Regions from separate parts of the Paenibacillus sp. S33 genome, predicted to be linked through region 1. Evidence: riboswitches for the same ligand, from Rfam matches in the RefSeq annotation. Region 1 holds a riboswitch; each other region holds the start of a gene.
The links. Region 1 has a riboswitch for glycine ahead of ACWGXJ_RS19220 (alanine/glycine:cation symporter family protein). Riboswitches for the same ligand answer to the same signal wherever they lie in the genome.
Positions count from the first base shown of each region.

Region 1 (4,041 bases):
GCATTTCGATTAGGAACATAATCTAATTCCTGCATGATTTTCAAAATCTTAGCTCTTGTTTCGTGACTAACATGGGGGGACTGATTTAATACTCTGGATACCGTAGCTTTGGAAAAGCCCGCCAGTTTTGCAATTTGATCAAGATTCGACATGGTGCTTCTCCTCACATAAGAAAAAATACTTGACATGAAACGCGTTACAACGATTAGGATGCTTATGAAGGCATTACATCTATTTTAAAGTATCTGTCAATGCATTTCAAAGGAGAACGGTTATCGTTAGGTTGCATTGTTCGCTGAAATGGGCTTCAAAGTATTCCGTATGTCCAACCACTGGTCGCGGATTTTCCCGTATGGCTATGATGCCGAGCCGAATGAAGCAGGATTGCAATTCTACGACAATGTATTTGATGAGCTGCGCAAGTATAATATTGGCCGCTGGTAACATTGTCACATTATGAAACACCGCTAGGTCTGACGCAGAAGTATAATGGCTGGCTGGGTCGTGAAGTCATACAGCACTACGTAAATTATGCCGAAACGGTGTTTACACGCTATAAGGATAAAGTAAAATACTGGCTGACCTTTAATGAAATCAATGTAATGACCATGAGTCCGTTCACCGGTGGCGGTGTGGTTATTGACCTCTGTGCATGACACGTATCGAATTGATTACTTGCGTCAGCATATTGCCCAAATGAAGGAAGCGATTGCCGACGGTGTTGATCTGCTTGGCTACACCAGCTGGGGCCCTATCGACCTTGTGAGCATGTCTACTTCCGAAATGTCCAAGCGCTACGGATTTATTTACGTTGATCTGGATGATGACGGTAACGGAACGCTCAAACGCTCCAAAAAGGACTCATTTAACTGGTATAAAAATGTGATAGCAACCAATGGTGAAGAATTGTAATTCCATATCATCTCGGGCGGGTATAGCAGAGGACATCCTAAGGATGAAATTTGCTGTATCTGCTTTTTTGATAGACACAATAATAATATTTCAGAGGGCTTCACAAACTTTTCACTTGTAATAAGCTGAAAGTTTTCTGTATAATAAATAAAAATTTCATATGTCTGGTTGATGTTTGCGGGAGATGGAACGAAAGTTCCGACCGAAGGGGCAAAACTCTCAGGTGCTTAGGCTGGTTACAGCAACAAGCGGGGACCGTAAACGGACAGAACTCTGGAGAGACCCTTAATTGGGCGCCGAAGGTGCACCGCAGAAAACATCTGCTTAAACTCTCAGGCAAAAGGACAGAGACGCGAATAACCTGTGACAGGGAATGCCCCTAGGCTTTTTTATGAGCTATTAGAGGTAGAAACCTGCACAAGATGGTTGTATTTTTTCGTGCCTTTAACCTCTCCAGGAGTCGAATCAGCTGATTTGACTCTTTTTTGTTTTCTAATATGCTGGAGGAGCGGGTTGAAATGAATTTGGTACATGTATTAGAAACGATTGACAGCTGGATATGGGGAGCGCCGCTTCTTATTCTTGTAATGGGCACTGGGTTGTGGCTAACGATCCGTTTGAAGCTGCTCCAGGTTATTCGATTGCCTTTGGCGCTCAAGCTAATTGGTAAAGCGCCGGACGAAGGTAGCGGAGATGTAAGCAGCTTCGGAGCATTGAGTACGGCACTGGCAGCTACTGTAGGTACAGGAAGTATTGTCGGCGTGGCAACAGCGATCAAACTGGGTGGGCCCGGTTCATTATTCTGGATGCTGGTTGCAGCTTTTTTCGGGATGGCAACCAAATATGCGGAAGGATTATTATCCGTTAAATACCGTGTTAAAGACCGGAACGGACAATTTTCGGGTGGCCCGATGTATTATATTGAAAACGGGCTTGGCCGCCGTTTCAAGCCGCTGGCGATGTTGTTTGCCTTTTCTGGTGTTCTTGTAGCCCTATTTGGAATCGGTACTTTTCCGCAAGTAAAGGCTATCGTTTCTTCGACGGAAAGTAGCTTTGGAGTGCCAACGGTAGTTACAGCGATCATTATTTCCGTGTTAACGGCTGTTGTTACGATTGGAGGACTCAAAAGTATTGCCAAGGTATCCACAAAGATTGTTCCATTCATGTCGGGGCTCTATATCGTAGTTTGCTTAATTGTACTCATTAAGTTTGCAGGAGAGCTTCCTCATGCGATTGCTTTAGTATTACAAGGGGCCTTCTCGACCACATCTGCAACGGGTGGATTTGCCGGAGCAACGATTATGTTGGCGATGCGAAGCGGAGTTGCCAGAGGTATTTTTGCTAATGAAGCCGGTTTGGGAAGTGCGCCAATTGCAGCAGCAGCTGCTAAGACGAAATGGCCTGCAGAACAAGGGCTGATATCCATGACAGGCGTATTTATCGATACGATGATTATTTGTAATCTGACGGGATTTACGTTGCTGGTTACGGGAATATGGAGTGGAAATGACGATGGAGGTCTGATGACCCAGCATGCGTTTTCCAGTGCCTTTCCGGCTGGTGCAGAACTCGTGACGATTAGCCTTATTTTATTTGCATTCACAACGATACTGGGCTGGAATTACTACGGGGAACGTTGTGTTGAATATTTACTGGGTGTCAAATGGATTAAACCATACCGTTATTTGTTCATCGCACTTGTGGCAGGAGGTGCGTTCATCAAGTTGGAAGCCATTTGGCTGCTGGCAGATATCTTTAACGCAATGATGGCTTTCCCGAATCTGATTGCACTGCTTGGCTTATCGGGAATCGTAGTTGCAGAAACCCGAACCTATATGGATTCTCTGTATCCTAATAAGAAAAAGGGCATTCTTGCAGGTGCCAATGTAGGGGCTGCTATTCAAGTAGAAGAAAAGGGACAAACGGTTAATTCATAAATTCCAAAAGGGAGTGCCCTCAGCCATCACAGGCTTGAGGACACTCCCTTTTGAATGTTACAACGATGCACGCAAAATAGCTAAAATATCTTCTTGATTCAGCTTTTTATAATTACCAAATCCTCCGTACTCCATTTCACGGGCTGCAATGTCCGCGATTTTTTCCAATTGCTCATCATTAATATTGTAATCGGCCAGCGTAGAAGGGGCACCGAGACTTGTCCAGAATGCACTAAGACGGTCAATACCTTCCAAGGCGATTTCTCTATCTGTTTTACCTACGGTGTCTAAGTCAAACATGCTGAGCATCAGCCGCTTCATGCGTGCAGCATCCTGATCCACTGTATGTCTCATCCAGTTGGGAAACAGAATTGCCAGACCGCCAGCATGAGGAATATCATATACAGCGGATAATGCATGTTCAATCGTATGCGAAGCCCAGTCCCCGAAGTAGCCCATTTGCAGTGTTCCGTTAAGAGCAATCGTTCCGGCATATAAAATCGTTTCACGATGCTCGTAGTTGTGCAAATCCTCTAGCAGTTTAGGTGCAGTTTCGATCACGGTTTGCAGCACGGAAAAGCACATACGATCTTGCAACGGTGTATTTTTAACATTGTGAAAATACTGTTCAAACACATGGCTCATCATATCCACCATGCCATATACCGTCTGATCACGTGGCACAGAAAAGGTATTTTTAGGGTCCAGAATGGAGAATTTCGGATGCGTCACCGCACTGCCCCATACGTATTTTTCGTTCGTTTCCCAGTTGGTGATGACAGAATCCGGATTCATTTCTGAACCGGTGGCGGCGAGTGTGAGGATGGTGCCGAATGGTAGAGCCTCGGTCGGCATGTGCTTTTTGTTGATAATATCCCACACATCGCCGTCATATTTAGCCCCTGCTGCGATGGCTTTGGTGCAATCAATAACGCTTCCGCCGCCTACTGCAAGTAAGAAGTCGATGTTTTCATTTCGGCAAATGTCGATGCCCTTCTTAACGGTGGACAAGCGCGGATTCGGCTCTACGCCGGACAATTCATGAATATTGAGATGTAGCGGCTCTAACGCGTCTAATACCTGGTCATACAGACCATTTCGCTTGACACTTCCGCCTCCGTATATCAGTAAAATATTTTTGCCGTAATTCAGCAGCTCCTGCTGCAGTTCTTCAATTTGATTGTCTCCAAAT
Region 1 is NZ_JBSIEZ010000001.1:4,227,591-4,231,631, reverse strand. Features, by position in the region: gene ACWGXJ_RS19230 (LacI family DNA-binding transcriptional regulator) at 1-152, opposite strand, end outside; partial or broken gene ACWGXJ_RS19225 (glycoside hydrolase family 1 protein) at 283-912, shown strand; glycine riboswitch at 1,081-1,157, shown strand; glycine riboswitch at 1,176-1,270, shown strand; gene ACWGXJ_RS19220 (alanine/glycine:cation symporter family protein) at 1,431-2,849, shown strand; gene ACWGXJ_RS19215 (iron-containing alcohol dehydrogenase) at 2,907-4,041, opposite strand, start outside.

Region 2 (4,041 bases), 3.8 Mb from region 1:
CCAGCGCGCTTTTGCCACAGCCTGATTCTCCGACTACAGCCAGCACTTCATTGGGGTTGACCGTCAGATCCAGATGGTCGACTGCGGGGTGATATTGATCCTTGATGCGAAAAGAGACGGATAATCCTTTAATTTCCAACACAGGTTCGGTATTCAATGCGCGCTTCCTCCATTCTCCATGGTCTTGTCCCGCTTATTCTCACCATGTTTGATGTTTAAAACCTCTCATGAACATTACATACCGTTTTTGTCGGAATAATTTGAATACATCCTATCACCAGTATATGGATATATCAATTAAGATTATGCTATCAACATCATTTAAAAAATCAATGATCCAGCAGTAGCGCGGCCTTTCTGGCACAAAATGTAATGAAATAACCAACCACAGGTTAATTTTCATCACAAAAAAAGTCGTTTGATCCCTCTACAGGGATCAAACGACTAACTAACACTAGCTCACATTGAGCTCCTCACGATAATTACGAAGCCGCTCCATAGGAGCCAGACTTGAACGTTCTAGGATCATACCATTTGTAGCCTGCTGCCGGAGCAGACCAAGGCTCAGCCTGCGGTTCCGTGGAAGCCGCAGGCTCCTCGAATGGCAGAAGCTTCGTTGGTTGATCCAGAGTCAAACCTGCCACATCAGACAATTTCGTGTAGTCCTGCTTCCATGCAAGCCATTGGACCGTTTGCACCAGGAAGGTGGAATCATCCACTTCCTCGAAACCATCATATGTCTTCTTCGACTGTCCGTTTTCCTCACGCACATATTTCGGTGTAGCATCTTCTACAGGGGAAGAATCACCGATGAACGCTGCCTTGCCTTGACCTACCTTGGAGATAGCGGCATAAGGCCCTTCTGCACGGCCCCCGCCGTTATAAACTCCCTGGTCTACAGCATTCCCCCATTTTTTCGTGCCTGAAGGGATATAAGCAATGCCTTTAGCCTTGGTAGGATCAATAATAGCCAGCGTAGATCCTGCATGCATTGCAATCGAGCGCACACCCTTGGTAATACCGAAAGATTGATCTGCGGCTACAATGTCAGTAGCATTCACGTCACCAAGCGCATTATAACGGAAACGAACACCAAAGTTGGTCGCCAGCCAATCGGAGCTTGTTAATCCTTGCATCGCCGGTGATGCAGCTTCTTCTGCAGTCATGCCTTTGGCCGGATTAGTATAGGCTCCACGACGGTAGCCATTCATAACTTCGGAGGAATCCCAACGGTTTTTGTTACGGTCCGCATTATAATGATCGGAGATGAAGAAGACGCTCCCCCCGTTATTCACGTATTGCAGCAGAGCAGCCTGCTCGGATGCCTTAAAGGCAACATTCGCTTCACCAATAATGAACACATCATATTGGCGCAGCTTGTCATATGTTATGGCCTGCTCTCCATAAGTAAAAGGAATGGGACGATTCAATTGGTCTACCGTAAAGCCTACATTACGCAGTCCATTGGCAAAGTCGGAGAAGGCGCCTTCAATGACCCAATCTGCTGCACCAGCGGTCTGTGCGTGCGTATTATCGAACAGCACCTTTTTGCCTTTTCCATCCGGCAATGTAGTACCGGGTTGACCCGGGTTGCCAGGTTCGCCAGGTTCACCTGGTTCCCCCGGCTCGCTTCCGCTCACCAGTTCAACAGCGCTTGGGCTTTTCACTCCACCAAAATTATTGTAGGCGCCAAGTGTACCCGTCACACGAATTTTGCTGCCGATCAGCTCAGGATGGCCTGACAGCCCAAATTGCCCTCTGTACGCTGAAGTCAGCTGTACATCCAATAGATTAGACGTATTACGTTCATTTGCCTGATCGGCAATCAGTACGTTAAAATCATTCGCGAACGGAGAAGAAAAGTTAGCCGTTTTCGATCCGGTAGCATGTCCGACGATGTAGCCTTCCACCGTCACCGTACCTCCACTACTTTGGCTCTGAAGTGCTTCGGCTACTGTCAATGCTCCCTCTGCCTTGACCTGACCGAATGGTACGAAGATCCCGATCAGCAGTGATACGATTGCTGCTAGATGCAGCATCCCTTTTAAGCGTGAACCTGTGAACCGCAAGCCTTTTACCATACGTCAATATCCCTCCTATGTTTTCCAAAAATGTACTTGTTCTTTATCAGATTAGCCGCCAATCTTCTAATTCCTTCCTGATTTCATCCATAATTATGTAAATTTTAATCTTTTTTATTGGTAACGCACCTGTTTATGTAAAAATTGAACCCTGTGATTGACACCGAGCACGGCATACATTACCCTAAGGAAGACATGTAGAACGGTATACGCGAATGAAGATGACGGGAGAGTCTGTCCAGGGAGCCTACACTCTGGCGGCACCGAAGGAGCAAGACGCCAGCACCCGGCTGGCGGATAATCTCTCAGGTCCATGTATCGTCATCTGACGCAACTCTGGAGAGAGCGCAAGCCACCCAAGGGGTAAGGCGGTAAGAACACCGCACGAAACTCTCAGGTAACGAGGACAGAGATAAGGGAAACTTCCTTATCCTGTCCTTTTTTGTGCTCACATTGCGCGTCAGCATTAGGAACCGTCATAAACGCGCAAAGACGCGGAAATACCATATAGTATGGTATTAGAACATACAGGGGGCCACACCATGCGTTTCAAAGATGTATTTTCCATTATCGGCCCGGCCATGACCGGACCTTCCAGTTCACACACCGCAGGCGCGGTGCGACTCGCACGCGTTGCCCGGCACTGGCTCGGAGCGCAGCCTGACCGTGCCCGCATGACATTATACGGCTCCTTTGCCGATACGTATAAAGGACACGGTACAGATCTGGCGCTCATCGCAGGACTGCTTAATTACGATACGGACGATCACCGGATTCCCGATGCCGAGCAATGGGCCGAACAAGCCGGGATGGCCGTGGAATTCGCCGTCAGCGGACTCCCCGCCCCTCATCCGAACACTGTCCGTTTCGAGCTGTGGAAGGGCGAGGATCAGCGCACACTGTTGGGCTCCTCCATCGGCGGCGGCAGCATCCATGTCCAGCAACTGAATGAATTCCGGGTCAATCTGACCGGGGAGTTGCCTACGCTGGTGCTTCTCCACTCGGATAAGCCCGGTACATTGGGCGCGATAACTTCAGCGCTGGGCGAGGCTCACATTAACATTGCCTATATGCACGTAGATCGCAAGGGCCGGGATGGTGAAGCACTCACCGCCATTGAAACGGACAGTTCTGCTCCAGCTGAACTAATTGCGGAACTGCGTTCTTTACCTCATATGTATGAAATTAAGATGATTAATTTGAAAAAAGGAGCTGAATCCGATGCGGTTTAGCCATCTGCATGAGATCAGCGCTTTATGCGCTGAAGAATCCACCACGATTGGCCGCTTGATGATTCAAGAGCAGGTACAAGAAACGAATACAACGGAGGAAGAAATCTTTCGCCAAATGTCTGATTATTATGAAGTCATGAAGGAAGCCGTTCATCGCGGTCAGACACAAGACACCGTATCCCGCAGTGGATTGACGGGCGGTGACGGCAAGCGCCTAGCCGAGTATCTGCGGGCAGGGGAAACCTGCTCCGGTGATGCCTCCGCGCTCGCCATGGCTTATGCCCTCTCCGTGTCGGAGGTTAATGCATCCATGGGTCGCATTGTCGCCACGCCTACCGCAGGCTCATGTGGGGTTATCCCTGGTGTATTCATCAGTGCGCAGGAACGGTTCGGCTGGGATGATGAGCATATGGTGAACGGCCTATTCGCCGCTGGAGCCATTGGCTACGTGATCGCCAACAACTCCTTCATTTCTGGCGCGGAGGGAGGCTGTCAGGCTGAGATTGGCTCAGCTATCGGGATGGCCGCTGGCGCTATGGTCGAGCTGCGCGGTGGTACGCCTGAACAGGCTGTTCACGCCGTGGGTCTCGCCCTTAAGAACACGCTCGGCCTGATTTGCGACCCCGTCGCCGGACTCGTGGAGATCCCGTGCATCGTGCGCAACGGGCTGGGAGCCGTGACTGCACTTGCCGCAGCAGATATGGCTTTGGCGGGTGTGCGCAGCGCTA
Region 2 is NZ_JBSIEZ010000001.1:417,709-421,749, reverse strand. Features, by position in the region: gene ACWGXJ_RS01895 (ABC transporter ATP-binding protein) at 1-157, opposite strand, end outside; gene ACWGXJ_RS01890 (DUF6359 domain-containing protein) at 483-2,081, opposite strand; glycine riboswitch at 2,297-2,412, shown strand; gene sdaAB (L-serine ammonia-lyase, iron-sulfur-dependent subunit beta) at 2,624-3,313, shown strand; gene sdaAA (L-serine ammonia-lyase, iron-sulfur-dependent, subunit alpha) at 3,303-4,041, shown strand, end outside.
Region 2: linked by a shared signal. The riboswitch ahead of sdaAB (L-serine ammonia-lyase, iron-sulfur-dependent subunit beta) and the one ahead of ACWGXJ_RS19220 (alanine/glycine:cation symporter family protein) in region 1 are both predicted to bind glycine.

Region 3 (4,041 bases), 160 kb from region 1:
TGTGTCATAGCAATCCCCCCAAGGTGTGTACAAATTGGTCAATCTCTTCTTTGGTTCTTTGCTCCGTCACGGCAATCAACATGTGACCAGCAAGTTCCTCATAGTCCCGGCCCAAATCGTAGCCAGCGATAAATCCAGCAGCTAGCAACTCAGTCTGGAGTTTGCTCATATCCGTACCCTCAGGCAGTCTAAGGGCAAACTCGTTAAAGGTCGGTGCGTTAAATGAGGCAGTTACGCCCTTCAAGCTCAGCAATTGCTCTAAAGCATAACGGCTTTTATGCAAATTTAGCTCGGCTACTTCCTTGATCCCCTGTCTACCCATGACAGACAAGTATACAGATGCAGATAAAGCTAGCAACGCTTGATTGGAGCAAATGTTAGACGTGGCCTTTTCGCGGCGGATATGTTGTTCCCGTGCTTGCAAGGTCAGCACGAAACCGCGTTTACCGTTACGGTCAGTGGTCTGACCCACAATACGGCCGGGGATACGGCGCATATGTGCCTGAGAAACGGCAAAGTATCCACAGGTCGGACCGCCGAGAGAAGATGAGATGCCAAGTGGCTGCGCGTCTCCTACCACAATATCCGCGCCCTGTTTGCCGGGTGTCTCCAGCAAGCCAAGTGCCAGTGGGTTGGCGCTGACGACCAAAAGACCTTTGTACGCATGGATGAGATCAGCCATCGGCTTCAGGTTTTCCACGGCTCCGAAAAAGTTGGGGCTTTGGACCAAAACAGCCGCAGTCTGTTCCGATACGGCCGCCGCTAACGCATTAGCATCCGTTACGCCGTCCGAACAGCCGATCTCCACGATGTCCAAATCCAATCCGCGTGCATAGGCTGCCAATACCTGACGTGCCTCCGGATGGACGGACCTTGATACGATAAGCTGTTTACGGCGGGTAGCTGCGGCGGACAGTGAGCCCGCTTCCGCCAGTGCAGTCGCTCCGTCGTACATGCTGGCATTAGCTACAGCCATGCCCGTCAATTCGCAAATATACGACTGAAATTCGAAAATGGCTTGTAGCTCGCCTTGGCTTACTTCCGGCTGATAGGGGGTGTAGGCTGTATAGAATTCAGAGCGTGAAGTGATGTGCTGGATGACGGACGGAATATGATGATCATAAATTCCTGCGCCAAGAAAGCTGGCATGTGTGTCTGTATTGGCGTTGTGTCCAGCAAGCTCGGCCAAGTGGCGGGTTAAGGCTCTCTCGTCGAGTCGAGAAGAAAGAGGGAGTTCCCCTTGATATCGAATGGCCTCTGGAATGTCACTGAATAAATCATCGATGGATGAAACGCCGACCACACGCAGCATTTCGGTTTGATCCTGTTCAGTCATAGGGAGATAACGATGCTGCTTCATAGGTTCTGGCTCCTTTCGAAAAGCAAAATTTAAATCGTAAATTAGCTAATAAAAAAGTGTGAGAAGAAAACCCGGAAGTACATATCTGACATGTTTGCTTTATAGAAATGAGGAGAGTTTAAGATCAGCGTGGGCGTTTATAAAAGGGTGCTGCCACCACCTCGGCACGCAAGCGTTTGCCACGAATCTCAACCTCCAGCGGTGTGGAGAGGGCGCTAAAACGACTGTCTACCAAGGCGAGGCCGAGATTACGCTTCAAGGTGGGCGACTGAGTCCCCGTTGTGACCTCACCGATGTGTTGTCCTTCTGCGAATACCGGGTAATGGGCGCGAGGGATACCGCGATCCATCATTTCCAGCCCGATCAATTTGCGAGGAATCCCTTGATCTTTCTGACGTTGCAGTGCTTCTCTACCGATAAAATCTCCTTTATTCAGCTTGACGAAGAACCCTAGACCGGCTTCGAGCGGTGAAATCGTGGCAGATAACTCCTGTCCGTACAGCGGCAACCGTGCCTCAAAGCGTAGGGTATCCCGAGCACCAAGTCCAGCGGGAATCAGCCCATACGACTCACCGGAACGAAGCAAACCCTCCCATACGGCTGGTGCTTCCGCAGCAGGTACATAAAACTCAAAACCGTCTTCGCCCGTATATCCGGTTCGTGAGACGAGTGCTTTTGCTCCGAACAATGGCACATTCTCATGGAAGCGGAAAGATGCCAGATTCGTAATGTCCGTATCTGCCACGGCTGCGGCAATACGTGCTGCTTCCGGTCCTTGCAACGCCAGCAATGCTATCGCATCAGACACATTCTCCATGTGAACGGATGCAGGTATATGGCGAATTAGCCAATCCCAATCCTTATCGATGTTAGAGGCGTTCACAACGAGCATGTAGCGCTCCGGTCCTTTGCAGTAAACAAGCAGGTCGTCTACTACCCCTCCATCGGGGTAACACAGGAGTGAATATTGTGCCTGACCTGGTTCCAACTGGCTGACATCATTTGTGGTCACCCTTTGCAGAAAAGCTTCGGCCTCTTTGCCTTCAACCAAAAATTCGCCCATATGCGATACATCGAATAAACCCGCACGTTGCCGGACGGCCTCATGCTCCTTTTGAATGCCGCTAAACTGAACGGGGAGCTCCCAGCCGCCAAAGTCAATACAACGAACCCCAGACTGCGTCCCGTAGGACGAATATAGCGGTGTTTTTCGCAAATTAGTCATTTTTCCACTCCTATCCGGTGTGATCGGCTAAACAAAAAAGACAGGCCGAAAAAAACGTATAGACGGCAGTCTACACTCTTTTTTCAGCTCTGTCCTTGATACCAGAAAGTTACCCCGGTATGTACCGGGTTTCCCCTTGGGTGATCCGCTCCAATAGCGAATGCTCTCCAGAGATGCGTCCGGCAGAGGTCCTTTTGCCTGAGAGATTCACCTGCAATGCAGGCTTACTCCTTCGGCGCTACCTTCGGGATCAACAGTATATTACCTGGCTTTGCAGATAACAACTTGATCCGATTCGCGTGCACTTATGTTTCATAAGCGGCAACAGCTATGCGAATCTTTTTGGCAGTCTCTCCCTCCGCGTTCATCCGCGTTTGCAGTTGTCGGGGTGTTTTCCAAAGCATTTGCTATAACCCATTAATACGCAAATTCATTCAAAATGTCAATAAAAATGTCATCAAAAACAATAGAAAAAACATTTAATATATAAATAAGGATATGTAAGCGTTTGTTATAAGTTATCATATTTTTATATAGTACGCCATATGAGGTCATATGAAGTATTTTTGTTAGTATTATTGACATGAGTGTTCCTGTTGTCATAATCTTAACCTGTCTAATACAGGTGAGCAAAAGCGATTTTATTCATATGGAAGTGAGGGGAACAGGATGGGTGAAGTAAAGCAGCAACTTTGGTATACAGACGAACATGAGTGGGTTCAGCGCACAGAGAATGGAACGTTGCGGATTGGTATTACAGACTTTGCACAGCATCAACTGGGTGATATTGTTTTTGTAGAATTACCTGAGGTGGGAGTAACGATTGAGCAGGGAGCGGAGATCGGTACGATTGAATCGGTGAAGACGGTATCCGACCTTTTTGCTCCGGTGACGGGAACCGTATTAAAAGTGAATGAAGCGCTGGAAAGTACGCCTGAGCTAGTGAATGAATCTCCCTATGAAAAAGGTTGGATGATCGAAGTAGAGATGGGTAAAGATGTGGAGGAAGCATTGGGCAAGCTACTGTCTGCGGATCAATACGAGCAGTTGATTTCCGATGAGCAGTAATGGAGCAATGTAGTATGGAATAAGAGTGTTATTTGTCTGCTCGATTTTTGTATACAACAGTCGCTATGATTTGACATAGCGGCTATTTTTTTGTCTTTTTGCAGACGTAATTACGTGTTTTATTCTGATGTAGAGGGTTGTCCCTATAGTAAGAATCATACATAATCCAGTACGGTTTTTCGACTAATTTCTATAGCTACAGGTCATATTAAGAAGAATTATGCAGGTATAATACCTTCTCGGATAATTTAAATTTAAATGTTGTCATCAACGTTCATGACGAAAGTACGTTTTCATTTCGTTGATGAAGATAGCGCTGTCATTTAGTATGAATTTTAAGAAAAGGTAGTGATGCTTACCTACAAGGAGGATTTGAATATGAGTACAT
Region 3 is NZ_JBSIEZ010000001.1:4,067,905-4,071,945, reverse strand. Features, by position in the region: gene gcvPB (aminomethyl-transferring glycine dehydrogenase subunit GcvPB) at 1-8, opposite strand, end outside; gene gcvPA (aminomethyl-transferring glycine dehydrogenase subunit GcvPA) at 5-1,360, opposite strand; gene gcvT (glycine cleavage system aminomethyltransferase GcvT) at 1,485-2,585, opposite strand; glycine riboswitch at 2,762-2,860, opposite strand; gene gcvH (glycine cleavage system protein GcvH) at 3,255-3,653, shown strand; gene ACWGXJ_RS18480 (PTS mannitol transporter subunit IICB) at 4,032-4,041, shown strand, end outside.
Region 3: linked by a shared signal. The riboswitch ahead of gcvT (glycine cleavage system aminomethyltransferase GcvT) and the one ahead of ACWGXJ_RS19220 (alanine/glycine:cation symporter family protein) in region 1 are both predicted to bind glycine.